DNA from 2 places in the Kitasatospora sp. NPDC087861 genome. Region 2 is predicted to be linked to the other one. Evidence: riboswitches for the same ligand, from Rfam matches in the RefSeq annotation. Region 2 holds a riboswitch; the other holds the start of a gene.

Region 1 (6,232 bases), on a different contig from region 2:
AGGAAACTGACGATGATTCAGCGCATCTGCCGACTTGCCCGGCGCCACCGCCTGTGATAAACAGGTCACCCTGCGCACCTGTTCGATAGAATTCGCACTGCGCTCCGGCCGGCCCGCTCCGCCTCGAAACCCTCGTCGACGGCGGCGACCGCGCCGGCACCGCGATCATGCACAACCGGACACGGCCAGGTCCCGTCACCGATGACACACCGCGCCACGCCGGTATGCCGCACTCGCACGCCGATCTCGCACGGAGAGGCGGACCCCGCCATGACTCTGCAGACCCCCCAGCCCCCACCGAGCGCCCTGCGCGCCGTCCTGGCCGCACTCGACTCCGAGACCGCGCTGCGCCAGCCCGCCGCCGCAGCGCTGCGCCATCCGGTCGGCCCGCTGCTCCCCGCGCACCCGCTCGCCGTCCACGTCCTGGACGGGCCGCGCCCGGAGCTCCCCGCCGCCCGCCGGACGGGCTGGCGCTTCCTGATCAAGGACGGCGCCGAGGTCGCCGCTGCCGCGGAGGTGGTCCAAGGCGTCGAGGGCCACACCTTCTCCCACTTCACCGCCGGCCCCTACCTCGACTCGACCGTCCGGGCGCTGCGCCAGGCCTGGCAGATCGCCCAGGGCTCCCGGGCCCGCCAGCAGCCCCGGCTGCTGACCTTCCCCGGGCAGTACGCGACGGCACTGTGGCTGCACAGCCCCGACGCCGGCCCGGCCGCCGACCAGCTGATCCCGCTCGCCCCGGCCCCGCTCGGCGTCACCGCGCACCGCGCCTACCCGGCCGGCGAGCTGCTGCCGCTGCTGGCCCGGGCACCGCTCGCCAAGCCGCTGCTGCTCGGCTCCTCCTGAGCCGGCCCCACGCCGACGGGCCACCGGGCCACCACCCGGCGGCCCGTCCGCGTGCGCGGCGGCGCCGCACGTCTCCCTCACTCGTCCGAACCACCCGGACGGGCCATTCGCCATGGCCTCCTCGGGCCATGCCGCAGCTGACCCACCGGTGCGCCGTTTCCCGCTGGACCCACCTGAACGGGTGATCTCTGCCCGGGAGTTGTGGCGCATGTCACGAAATCCCTGCGCGCGCGTCCGCAGATGCCGACACTGGGAACCAGCGTGGAAGGACCACCTGTCCTACCCACTTGAGCGCCGGTCCACACCTGGTCGGCGCGCGGACAGGATCCGGCTACCGCGGCGGCTCCCGACGGCTTCGCCGGCGGCCGCACCACGGGGGAGGATCGCCGAGCGAAGCGAGGGTACGCGTATGTGCCAGCACCGTCCTGAGTGCCCGTCGGCCGAGTCCGAGGACCGCGAAGCCGCCGCCACGGTGGCCTGCCACCCGGAGCAGGGTTGGAGCCTGCTCTGCAACGGCGTCGTGCTGTTCGAGGACACCGGAGAGCTGCTGCCCGACGGCCGGGTGATCGCGCCGCGCCGCCGCGTCGCCCGCGCGGCCTGACCGCGCCGGCGGGGGCAGCCGCCGCACGACGACAACGGGCAGGGCCCCGGCGGAACAACCCGCCGGGGCCCTGCCGTACGTCCGGTCCGGATCAGACGCCGTACTCGTCCAGCGGCGGGCAGGAGCAGACCAGGTTGCGGTCGCCGTACGCGCCGTCGATCCGGCTGACCGGCGGCCAGTACTTGTCCGCCGGGTTCACCCCCGCCGGGAAGACCGCCTCCTGCCGCGAGTAGCCGTGCGCCCAGTCGCCGGCCAGCGCGGCGGCGGTGTGCGGGGCGTTGCGCAGCGGGTTGTCCTCGGCCGCCCACTCGCCCGAGCCGACCTTGTCGATCTCGGCCCGGATCTCGATCATCGCGTCGCAGAACCGGTCGATCTCGTACAGGTCCTCGGACTCGGTCGGCTCGATCATCAGCGTGCCGGCCACCGGGAAGGACATCGTCGGCGCGTGGAAACCGTAGTCGATCAGGCGCTTGGCGATGTCGTCCACCGTCACGCCCGTCTCCTTGGTCAGCGGGCGCAGGTCGATGATGCACTCGTGCGCGACCAGCCCGCCGGGGCCGGTGTAGAGCACAGGGAAGTGCGGCGCCAGCCGCTTGGCGATGTAGTTGGCGTTCAGCACCGCGACCTGGGTCGCGTGCTTGAGGCCCTCGCCGCCCATCAGCCGGACGTACGCCCAGGAGATCGGCAGGATGGCCGCCGAGCCCCACGGCGCCGCCGAGATCGGGCCGACGCCGGTGGACGGGCCGGCCTCCGGCTGCAGCGGGTGGTTCGGCAGGTACGGCGCCAGGTGGGCGCGCACCGCGACCGGGCCGACGCCCGGGCCGCCGCCGCCGTGCGGGATGCAGAAGGTCTTGTGCAGGTTCAGGTGCGAGACGTCCGCGCCGAACTTGCCCGGCTTGGCCAGGCCGACCAGCGCGTTCAGGTTGGCGCCGTCCACGTACACCTGGCCGCCGGCCTCGTGCACCAGGGCGCAGATGTCGGTGATCTGGGTCTCGTACACGCCGTGGGTGGACGGGTAGGTGACCATCAGCACGGCGAGGCTGTCGCGGTGCTGCTCGATCTTGGCCTTCAGGTCCTCGACGTCCACGTCACCGTCGACCAGGGTCTTCACCACGACCACCCGCATCCCGGCCATCACGGCGGAGGCCGCGTTGGTGCCGTGCGCGGAGGACGGGATCAGGCAGACGTCGCGCTGGGTGTCGCCGTTGGCGTGGTGGTAGGCGCGGACGGCCAGCAGGCCGGCCAGCTCGCCCTGCGAGCCCGCGTTCGGCTGGATCGAGACGGCGTCGTAGCCGGTCACCTCGACCAGTTGCTGCTCCAGCTGGCGGATCAGGGTGAGGAAGCCCTGGACCTGCTCGATCGGCGCGAAGGGGTGCAGCTGGCCGAACTCCGGCCAGGTGACGGCCTCCATCTCGGTGGTCGCGTTGAGCTTCATGGTGCAGGAGCCCAGCGGGATCATGCCCCGGTCCAGCGCGTAGTCCCGGTCCGACAGGCGACGCAGGTAGCGCAGCATGGCGGTCTCCGAGCGGTGGCTGTGGAAGACCGGGTGGGTCAGGTACTCGTCCTGGCGCAGCAGCGCGCCGGGCAGCGCGTCGGCGGCCTCGGCGACCTCGACCGCGGGGACGCCGAACGCGGCCCAGACGGCGGCCAGGTGCTCGCGGGTGGTGGTCTCGTCGGTGGAGACCGAGATCCGGTCCGCGCCGTCCTGGTAGACGTTGACGCCGTTCGCCCGGGCGGCGTCAGCGATCCCGGCGGCGCGGCCCGGCACGACGGCGGTGACGGTGTCGAAGAACTCGCCGTGCAGCAGCTCGACGCCGCCGGCCCGCAGGCCCTCGGCGAGGGCGGCGGCGTAGCGGTGGGTGCGGCGGGCGATGTCGGCCAGGCCGTCCGGGCCGTGGTACACGGCGTACATCGAGGCCATGACGGCGAGCAGCACCTGGGCGGTGCAGATGTTGCTGGTGGCCTTCTCGCGGCGGATGTGCTGCTCGCGGGTCTGCAGCGCCAGGCGGTAGGCGCGGTTGCCGTCGGAGTCGACCGAGACGCCGACCAGGCGGCCGGGCAGCGAGCGGGCGTACTCGGCGCGCACCGACAGGTAGCCGGCGTGCGGGCCGCCGAAGCCCATCGGCACGCCGAAGCGCTGCGAGGTGCCGCAGGCGATGTCGGCGCCGAGCGAGCCCGGCGACGCGAGCAGGGTCAGCGCCAGCAGGTCGGCGGCGACCGCGACGATCGCGCCGAGGCCGTGCGCCTGCTCGATGACCGGGGCGAGGTCGCGGACCACGCCGGTGGCACCCGGGTACTGGAGCAGCACGCCGAAGACGCCGCGCTCGGCGATCTCGGCCGGGATGCCCTCGGACAGGTCGGCGACGACGACCTCGACACCGGTCGGCACCGCGCGGGTGTTGATCACCGCGATGGTCTGCGGCAGGGTCTCGGCGTCGATCAGGAAGACGCCGCCCTTGACCTTGGTGACGCGGCGGGCGAGCGCCATCGCCTCGGCCGCCGCGGTGCCCTCGTCGAGCAGCGAGGAGCCGGAGGTCGGCAGGCCGGTCAGGTCGGAGACCAGGGTCTGGAAGTTGAGCAGCGCCTCCAGGCGGCCCTGGGAGATCTCCGGCTGGTACGGCGTGTAGGCGGTGTACCAGGCCGGGTTCTCCATGACGTTGCGCAGGATCACCGGCGGGGTGAAGGTGCCGTAGTAGCCCAGACCGATCATCGGCTGGAGCACCTGGTTGCGGCCGGCCAGCTCGCGCAGCTCGGCGAGGACCTGGGCCTCGCTGCGGCCGCCGGGCAGGTCCAGGGCGGTGATGGAACGGATCGCCTCGGGAACGGCGGTGGCGGCGAGCTCGTCCAGCGAGCCGTAGCCGACGGACGCCAGCATCTTGTCCTGCGCGGCGGCGTCGGGGCCGATGTGGCGGTTCTCGAAGGGACTGGCCAGCTCAAGCTCGGTGAGGGTCGAGGCGCCGGTGGGGCGTCCCGCGTTCGGCTGGGCGTTCATGGTGGTCGAGGCCTCCTGGTCACGGACCGGCGGGGGTACGCACGCCGGCCGGCCTTCGCCGCTGCGGACAGCGGTTCGACCCGGGCGGGCGAACCCGACAGGCCTCCCCCTCTGTCATCGGGACCTGAGAGCTTCACCCGCGCGGTGCGCTGTGGGCGCGCCGCCGGCTTGCACCGTCGGTGAGGGTGGTGGCCGTCGGCTCCCTCGCCGACGGTCCTACCCTGCTTTCCAGAGTGACCTACCCCACACGGTACGGATGCCTGAGAGATTCCGGGGAGGAGTTGCTCCTTCGGCGCCCCGACCAGCGTTTTCCGCGGTCGGGGACTCTCCCGAGCGGGCTCGGCGGTCGGGCCCAGGGTACCAGCGGGAGGCCGCCCGATCACGGGTGCGCCGGGTCACTCGCCCGATTCGACCGTGACCGCCGCGTGACCCGGACGGCCCAGCCCGCGGCCCGTCCGGCCCCACCCCGGTCGCGCCCGTCCGATTCATGGCTTTTGGTGTGAAGTGGCGTACGGAACGGGCGCTCCGGCCACCGTCCTGCGGGAGTTCCGCAGGCGCAGCGCACTGGAGGAAAGAGTGCAAACCGATATCGACCCCCGGGACCTCATCGGCCACAAGGCGGTCGACCGCAACGGAGACAAGATCGGCACGGTCGACGAGGTGTACCTGGACGACGCCACCGGCCAGCCGGAGTGGGCCGCCGTCCGGACCGGCATCTTCGGCCGGGACGCCTTCGTCCCCCTCACCACGAGCGAGTTCTCCGGCGACGAACTCCGGGTGCCGTACGACAAGTCGCTGGTCAAGGAGTCGCCGGACTTCGGCGTCGGCCAGCACCTGTCACCCGCCCAGGAGCTCCAGCTCTACCGCTACTACGGCCTCGACGCCCCGGTGGACGGACGGCCGGCCAGCGGCAACGGCGATGGCGACGGCGACCGGCCGGCGCAGCCCGACCTCGGCTTCGGCACCACCCCGGCGGCCGAGCCCGTGAAGTCCCTCGCCTTCCACTCCCTCGAATCCGTCCCGCCCACCACCCCGGCCGGCACCACCGGCACCGCCACGGAGGCCAACGTGCGGACCCTCAACACCCCCGCACCCGCACCCGCAGCCGCCCCGCCGGCGACCGCGACCAAGCCGCACCCCGCCCCGCCGGCGACCGCGACCAAGCCGCACCCCGCCCCGACCGCGACCCCGGCCCCGACGCCCACCGCCACCGGCCGCGAGCCCTCGACCGGCCCGACCTCCGCTCCCCCCAGCGGCCCGGTGGAGATCACCTGCCGCGAGGAGCGGCTGGACATCACCACCGAGTGGCACGTCGTGGGCACCGCGAGGCTGCGCAAGTACGTGACGAGCGAGCAGGTCGAGCGCCGCGTCCCGATGGTCCGCGAGCGCGTCCGGGTGGAGCGGATGCCGGTGAGCGATGCCGAGCGCGCCTCGCTGACCGAGAAGGAGATCGCCGAGGCGGTGCAGGAGGTCACCCTGCGCGAGGAGCGCCCGGTGGTCCGCAAGTACCTCGCCCCGATCGAGCGGGTCCGCCTGGTGGTCGAGCGCTACACCACCGAGGAGGTGATCCGGGACGAACTGCGCCGCGAACACGTCGAGGTCCACGACAACACCCCCGCCACCTCCACCCCGGCCACCTCCACCCCGGCCGTCGACGGCGCCCGCCCGGCCGCATTGCGCCCGCTCTCCTGACACCCGCCGCGAGGTCCCCGGACCGCCACGGTCCGGGGTCCTTGGCACGCCCCGGCCATCCACCTCCACCTGAGCATCACCAAACCCCCTCCCATCCATCCCGG
Region 2 (6,232 bases):
ATCACCGCAGTGATCGGAGACCGGTCGCTTACAGGTTGGGGTAGAGCGGGTACTTCTCGGCCAGCGCGGTGACGCGGGCCTTGAGCGCGGCGGCGGCGTCCTCGTCGAAGGCGGGCTTGAGCGCCTCGGCGATGATGTCGGCGACCTCGCGGAAGTCCTCGGCCCGGAAGCCGCGGGTGGCCAGCGCCGGGGTGCCGATGCGCAGGCCGGAGGTGACCATCGGCGGGCGCGGGTCGTTCGGGATGGCGTTGCGGTTGACCGTGATGCCGACCTCGTGCAGCCGGTCCTCGGCCTGCTGGCCGTCCAGCTCGCTGTTGCGCAGGTCGACCAGGACCAGGTGCACGTCGGTGCCGCCGGACAGCACCGAGGCACCGGCTTCGGCGACGTCGGCCTGGAGCAGGCGCTCGGCGAGGATCCGGGCACCCTCCAGGGTGCGCTCCTGGCGCTCCTTGAACTCCTCGGACGCGGCGATCTTGAAGGAGACGGCCTTGCCCGCGATCACGTGCTCCAGCGGGCCGCCCTGCTGGCCGGGGAACACCGCGGAGTTGATCTTCTTGGCGTACTCGGCCTTGGACAGGATGACGCCGCCGCGCGGGCCGCCCAGGGTCTTGTGGGTGGTGGTGGTGACCACGTCCGCGTACGGCACCGGGTTGGGGTGCAGACCGGCGGCGACCAGGCCGGCGAAGTGCGCCATGTCCACCATCAGCAGCGCACCGACCTCGTCGGCGATGCGGCGGAACTCGGCGAAGTCCAGCTGGCGCGGGTAGGCGGACCAGCCGGCGATGATCAGCTTCGGCTGGTGCTCCTTGGCCAGGCGCTCGACCTCGGCCATGTCGACCAGGCCGGTCTTCTCGTCCACGTGGTACGCGGCCACGTGGTAGAGCTTGCCGGAGAAGTTGATCTTCATGCCGTGGGTCAGGTGACCGCCGTGGGCCAGGCTCAGGCCCAGGATGGTGTCACCCGGCTGGATCAGCGCGAACATCGCGGCGGCGTTGGCCTGCGCGCCGGAGTGCGGCTGGACGTTGGCGTGCTCGGCGCCGAACAGGGCCTTGATGCGGTCGATCGCGATCTGCTCGACCACGTCGACGTGCTCGCAGCCGCCGTAGTAGCGGCGACCGGGGTAGCCCTCGGCGTACTTGTTGGTGAGCACCGAGCCCTGGGCCTCCATGACCGCCACCGGGGCGAAGTTCTCGGAGGCGATCATCTCCAGGGTGGTCTGCTGGCGGTGCAGCTCGGCGTCGACCGCGGCGGCGATCTCCGGGTCGAGGGCGTGCAGGGACTGGTTCAGAACCGTCATGGTGTGGTCTTCCCGGGAGGAGAGAGAGGGGAGCCGGGGCGGGACGGCCGCCGCGCTGCGGCCGCCCCGTCACAAGAGGGTCAGCCGCCGATGAAGGCGGTGTACTCGTCCGCGCTGAGCAGCTCGTCGGTGGACTCGACCTGGACCTTGAACAGCCAGCCGCCCTCGAAGGGGGCGCTGTTGACCAGGCTGTTGTCGTCCACGACGTCCTGGTTGATCTCGACGATCTTCCCGGTCACCGGGGAGAACAGGTCGCTGACCGACTTGGTGGACTCCAGCTCGCCACAGGACTCGCCCGCGGTCACGTCGTCGCCGACCTCGGGCAGCTGCACGTAGACGATGTCACCGAGCGCGTCGGCCGCGTGGGCGGTGATGCCGACCGTGGAGACACCGTTCTCGGTGGCGGTCAGCCACTCGTGCTCCTTGGTGTACTGCAGGTGCTGGGGGTTGCTCATGGCGTCATTCTCCAGGATGGGAAGCGGGTACGACGAAGCGGGCCGCCGCACGGACGGCTTCGACGTGGGTCTACGGGGGAGGAGGCCTCGGCGGGCGCGCCGGTGGGTCGTCGGCAGGCGCGCCCGCAGGGGCCTCAGCGGGCGCGCTTGTAGAACGGCAGCGCCACGACCTGGACCGGCTCGTGCTTGCCGCGCACGTCCACCGCGACGGTGGTGCCGGGGGCGGCGTGGGCCGCGTCGACGTAGGCGATCGCGATCGGCTTGCCCAGCGTCGGGGACGGGGAGCCCGAGGTGATCCGGCCGATCGGGGCGCCGTCGGCGGAGACCACGGTGTACTCGGCGCGCGGGACGCGCTTGCCCTCGGAGACCAGGCCGACCAGCACCCGCGGCGGGTTGGCCTCGGCCTCGGCGGCGGCCTTCTCCAGCGCCTTGCGACCGATGAAGGCGCCCTCGTTGGTGGTCTTGTCGAAGCGGACGACCCGGCCCAGGCCCGCGTCGAACGGGGTCAGGTCGGTGGAGAGCTCGTGCCCGTACAGCGGCATGCCGGCCTCCAGGCGCAGCGTGTCGCGGCAGGACAGGCCGCACGGGACCAGGCCGTGGCCCTCGCCGGCGGCGGTCAGCGCCTGCCAGATCGCCTCGGCGTCGCCCGGGTTGCAGAAGACCTCGAAGCCGTCCTCGCCGGTGTAGCCGGTGCGGGCGAGCAGCACGTCGCGGCCGGCGACCTGGGCCGGGAGGATCGCGTAGTACTTCAGGCCGGGCAGGTCGGCGTCGGTGGTCCCGGCCAGGATGGCGGTGGACTCCGGGCCCTGGACGGCGATCAGCGCGTAGGTGTCGCGGTCGTCGGTGACGACGGCGTCGAAGCCCTTGGCGCGGGCGATCAGCTCGTCCAGCACCAGCTGGGCGTTGGAGGCGTTGGCGACGACCAGGAAGGCGTCCTCGCGCAGGCGGTAGACGATCAGGTCGTCCAGGATGCCGCCGTTCTCGGCGCAGATCATGGTGTAGCGGGCACGCAGCACGCCCAGCGCGGAGACGAAGCCGACCAGCGCGTGGTCCAGCATCTCGCCGGCCTGCGGGCCGGTGACGGTGATCTCGCCCATGTGGGAGAGGTCGAACAGACCGGCCCGGGTGCGGACGGCGAGGTGCTCCTCGCGCTCGCTGCCGTAGCGCAGCGGCATGTCCCAGCCGGCGAAGTCGGTCATGGTCGCGCCGAGGGCGCGGTGCAGCGCGTCGAGCGCGGTGAGGCGGAGGGACGACATGGCCTGGAACTCCTCGGTCGGGGCACTCATGGGTGCACGCGCCGGAACCGGATCCGCTCGGGGACCGACCCTGCGCGCGGGCATGCGGCGGCGTGGGTCTCCCCATCTGTCGTCGAACCTGAGAGCTTCACCGCCCACCTGCCCGCAGCTGTTTCCAGCATCCAGGACAGCATGGTGGCTTGCACCGTGGGTGGGCGCGCGACAGGGCCGTGCGCCACTTTCCAGATGTGCCTAACCCGTGCGGTAGGGGGGCCTGAGAGATTCCGGGGAGGACTTGCTCCTTCGGCGCCGGCCGTGCCGCCTGACGGGGCACTCCGGGCTCTCCCGCGCGGGTTCGAGCGGCCGGTATGGAGTTGTGGGTCCGGCGGCGCGGCGCGCCGTCGAACGCGCACATCATGGCACGTCCGCGCCGACGGCGGGAGAGGGGGACCGGTCACACGGTGTCGTACCCGCCGGTCACCCCGTCCGGTACCGAACGGGAGCCCGGTCGGGAGCCCTAGACTGCTGCGCGTCGGCGCAGCAGAGGGCGGCCGACCGGCAGAGGGCGGATCAGGCGCGCATGGGGTACCCGGTGGAGCAGCAGCAGGGGTGGGGCAGCCCGGAGTCGGCGCCGCCGGGCGGCGGGTGGCCGGCCAACGAGCTCGAACAGGTGCTGACCGCCGCGCTGGGCGACCCGGGTGCGACGCCGCGGGTGATCGAGGTGCTGGCCCGCAGCCAGGTGTGGATCCCGCTGCCCTCGGGCGGCGACCCGCAGGGGCCGGCGCTGGACCTGCCGACCATCGAGCTGGCCGGCGACCCGTACGTGCCGGTGTTCTCCTCGCAGGAGGTGTTCCTGCGCCAGGCGCCGGGGATGGCCTTCGCGGTGGCGCCGGTCTGGGAGTTCGCCCGCGGGCTGCCGCTGGGCGTGGGAATCGCGGTCAACCCGGAGGCGGCGGTGGGCATCCCGGTGCCGCCGCAGGGCGTGGCGGAGCTGCGGCGCGGCCCGCGTGAGGAGCGCTGGGCGGGCCCGGACCAGGGCGGGCACCAGGCCCAGGAGGAGCCGACCGGCGGCCGGGTGGCGCTGCGCGAGCCGGTGCCGGGCGAGGACCCGGAGTACTTCCTGGCCGCCTGCCGGGCCGAACTGTCGGCCCTGCCCGGAGTGCTGACCGCCCGCCGGGCGCTGGCCAGCGTCGAGGGCGAACCGACCGTGATGTTCGTGGGCGTCCAGTTGGACCCGGCGGCCCCGGCCGACCCGGCCGCGGTGAACGAGGCGCTCGGCCGGGCGCTGGGAACCGCGCCGCTGCCGGGGGGCGTCCACCTCGTACTGCTCGATCTCGCCGATGATCCGGTGGTCGAGTGGCTGCTCACCCGGGTACTCCCCTTCTACGCCCGGGTGTGAGCGACGTTCGTTCGTAGGCACGTCGCCGTGGCGGTGGCCGGTGCCGCGCCATAGGGTGCGTGCAGACGGCCGACGGGTCGGCGGGGTCGAGGAAAGAGGCGCGGCGAGGTGGGCGCATGAGTGCGGGAGCGGTAGCGGGCGGTGCACCGGGGCCCTGGGGCCAGGCATCCGCCGGGCGCCCCGGAGCGGATCCGGGCGCGCTGGAGCGCGCCCTGCGCGAGGTCGCGCCGGAGCGCTACGAGGCGTACGAGCAACTGCTGCACGCGCTGGCCGACGGCCAGGTCTGGATGCTGCTCTGGCACGGCACGCCGGGCAGCGCCGACGCCCAGTACGGGAACATGGAGATCAGCGGCCACGGCTACGCGCCGGCCGTCACCTCGCCCGAGCAGCTGACGGCCTCCGGCTGGGCGCGGGCCCACGAGGTCATCTCCGGGCGGGAGATCGCCGCCTCGCTGTACCGGACCCGCTGGGGCCTGTGGCTCAACCCGCACGCGCCCGGCGGCGGGGTCGGCGTGCCCTGGGCGGACCTGCGGCGGATCGCCGCGGGGCTGGAGCGGCTGCCGGCCGGGCCGTTGAAACTGAGCGAGCCGCAGCTGAACGCCCAGCAGTTCTTCGCGCTGCTGGAGCGGCAGGCCGGCGAGGTGCGCGCGGTGCGGGCGCTGCGCCGGGCCTGGGTGCAGCCGGCCGTGGGGGAGCCGTACCTGGCGATCGGCCTGGAGCTGTACGAGAGTTCGCCGCCGGCGGTGGAGGCGGTGCGGGCGCTGATGCAGCGGGCGATCGCGGTGGCCCCGGAGGGGCTGGCGGTGTCCACGGTGGCGATGGCGGACGAGTACGACCCGGTGGCGCTGTGGATGCGGGCCCACGCGCGCCCGTTCTTCGACCGGGAGGCCGGCCGGCCGCCGACCGGTCCCTACCCGCCGGTGCCGCCCCCGCCGTACCCGTCGCAGCAGGGGCCGGGGTACGGCTACGCCACCCGCCCGCCCGCGCAGGGCTGGCCCGGGCAGCAGCCGCAGCCGCAGCCGCAGCAGCCGTGGCCCGGATACCCCGGACGATAGATCCAAAATCTCTTCACCGAAGCCGACTTGATCTTGCATCAGGTCGGCTTCGGTGTTTTCCGGACGACCTTCCGGCCGGTGCTGTCAGGCATCTTGACATGCCAGTTGCAGTCATGTGAAGAGGGATATGCCGAAGATCGGGAGGTGCATGCGTACAGATCACAGTTGGGCATCTGTCGGTGGTCAGGGCTGGCGTAAGCCAGTTCGGATGGCAGAGAGTTCTGCGCAACGCACCGCGCGTACTGGGAACCCCACGAAGGTGAACGCGCACGCCGACCGCCAGAACCACGCGACGCCCATCCCGCGTGGGGGCAGTACCTGTGCACGACGTACTGCCGCGAACACCCGCTCCTAGCACCTCCGCACGTCCGCAGCCGTACCGCCAACCGGTGACCGGCGCCCGTGGGCCGGCCACCGTCGGCGAGGGGACCAACTGACCATGACCGCAACCGCCACAACCGCCGGGAACGAGCCCGAGGCGCCCGCCTCCACGACCCCGGCCAAGACGATCGAGGGACGCTCCCTCGGTCGGATCGCCTGGACCCGCTTCAAGCGGGACAAGGCCGCCGTCGCCGGCGGCATCGTGGTGATCCTGCTGATCCTGCTGGCCCTGCTGGCCAAGCCGATGGAGGCGGTGTTCGGCCTCGACCCGGACGCCCTCCACCAGGACCTGCTGGACGCCAACCTCGGTGGCATCCCGCTCGGGGACTGGGGCGGGATGAGCTGGGACCACCCGCTCGGCGTCGACATCGCCCAGGGCCGTGACCTGCTCTCCCGGGTCATCGAGGGCT

Evidence for each region. A riboswitch is a leader RNA that binds a small molecule or an ion and turns the genes downstream of it on or off. The one in region 2 is predicted to bind glycine.
Region 1: another riboswitch for glycine. It lies ahead of gcvP (aminomethyl-transferring glycine dehydrogenase); the one in region 2 lies ahead of gcvT (glycine cleavage system aminomethyltransferase GcvT).

Annotation. Positions count from the first base shown of each region.
Region 1 is NZ_JBIUUS010000018.1:13,600-19,831, reverse strand. It holds gene ACIOJE_RS24485 (hypothetical protein) at 271-843, shown strand; gene ACIOJE_RS24480 (DUF5999 family protein) at 1,253-1,444, shown strand; gene gcvP (aminomethyl-transferring glycine dehydrogenase) at 1,536-4,436, opposite strand; glycine riboswitch at 4,675-4,778, opposite strand; gene ACIOJE_RS24470 (PRC and DUF2382 domain-containing protein) at 5,013-6,128, shown strand.
Region 2 is NZ_JBIUUS010000003.1:54,897-61,128, reverse strand. It holds gene glyA (serine hydroxymethyltransferase) at 29-1,297, opposite strand; gene gcvH (glycine cleavage system protein GcvH) at 1,378-1,752, opposite strand; gene gcvT (glycine cleavage system aminomethyltransferase GcvT) at 1,887-3,038, opposite strand; glycine riboswitch at 3,240-3,345, opposite strand; gene ACIOJE_RS05360 (enhanced serine sensitivity protein SseB C-terminal domain-containing protein) at 3,568-4,386, shown strand; gene ACIOJE_RS05355 (enhanced serine sensitivity protein SseB C-terminal domain-containing protein) at 4,503-5,441, shown strand; gene ACIOJE_RS05350 (ABC transporter permease) at 5,881-6,232, shown strand, end outside.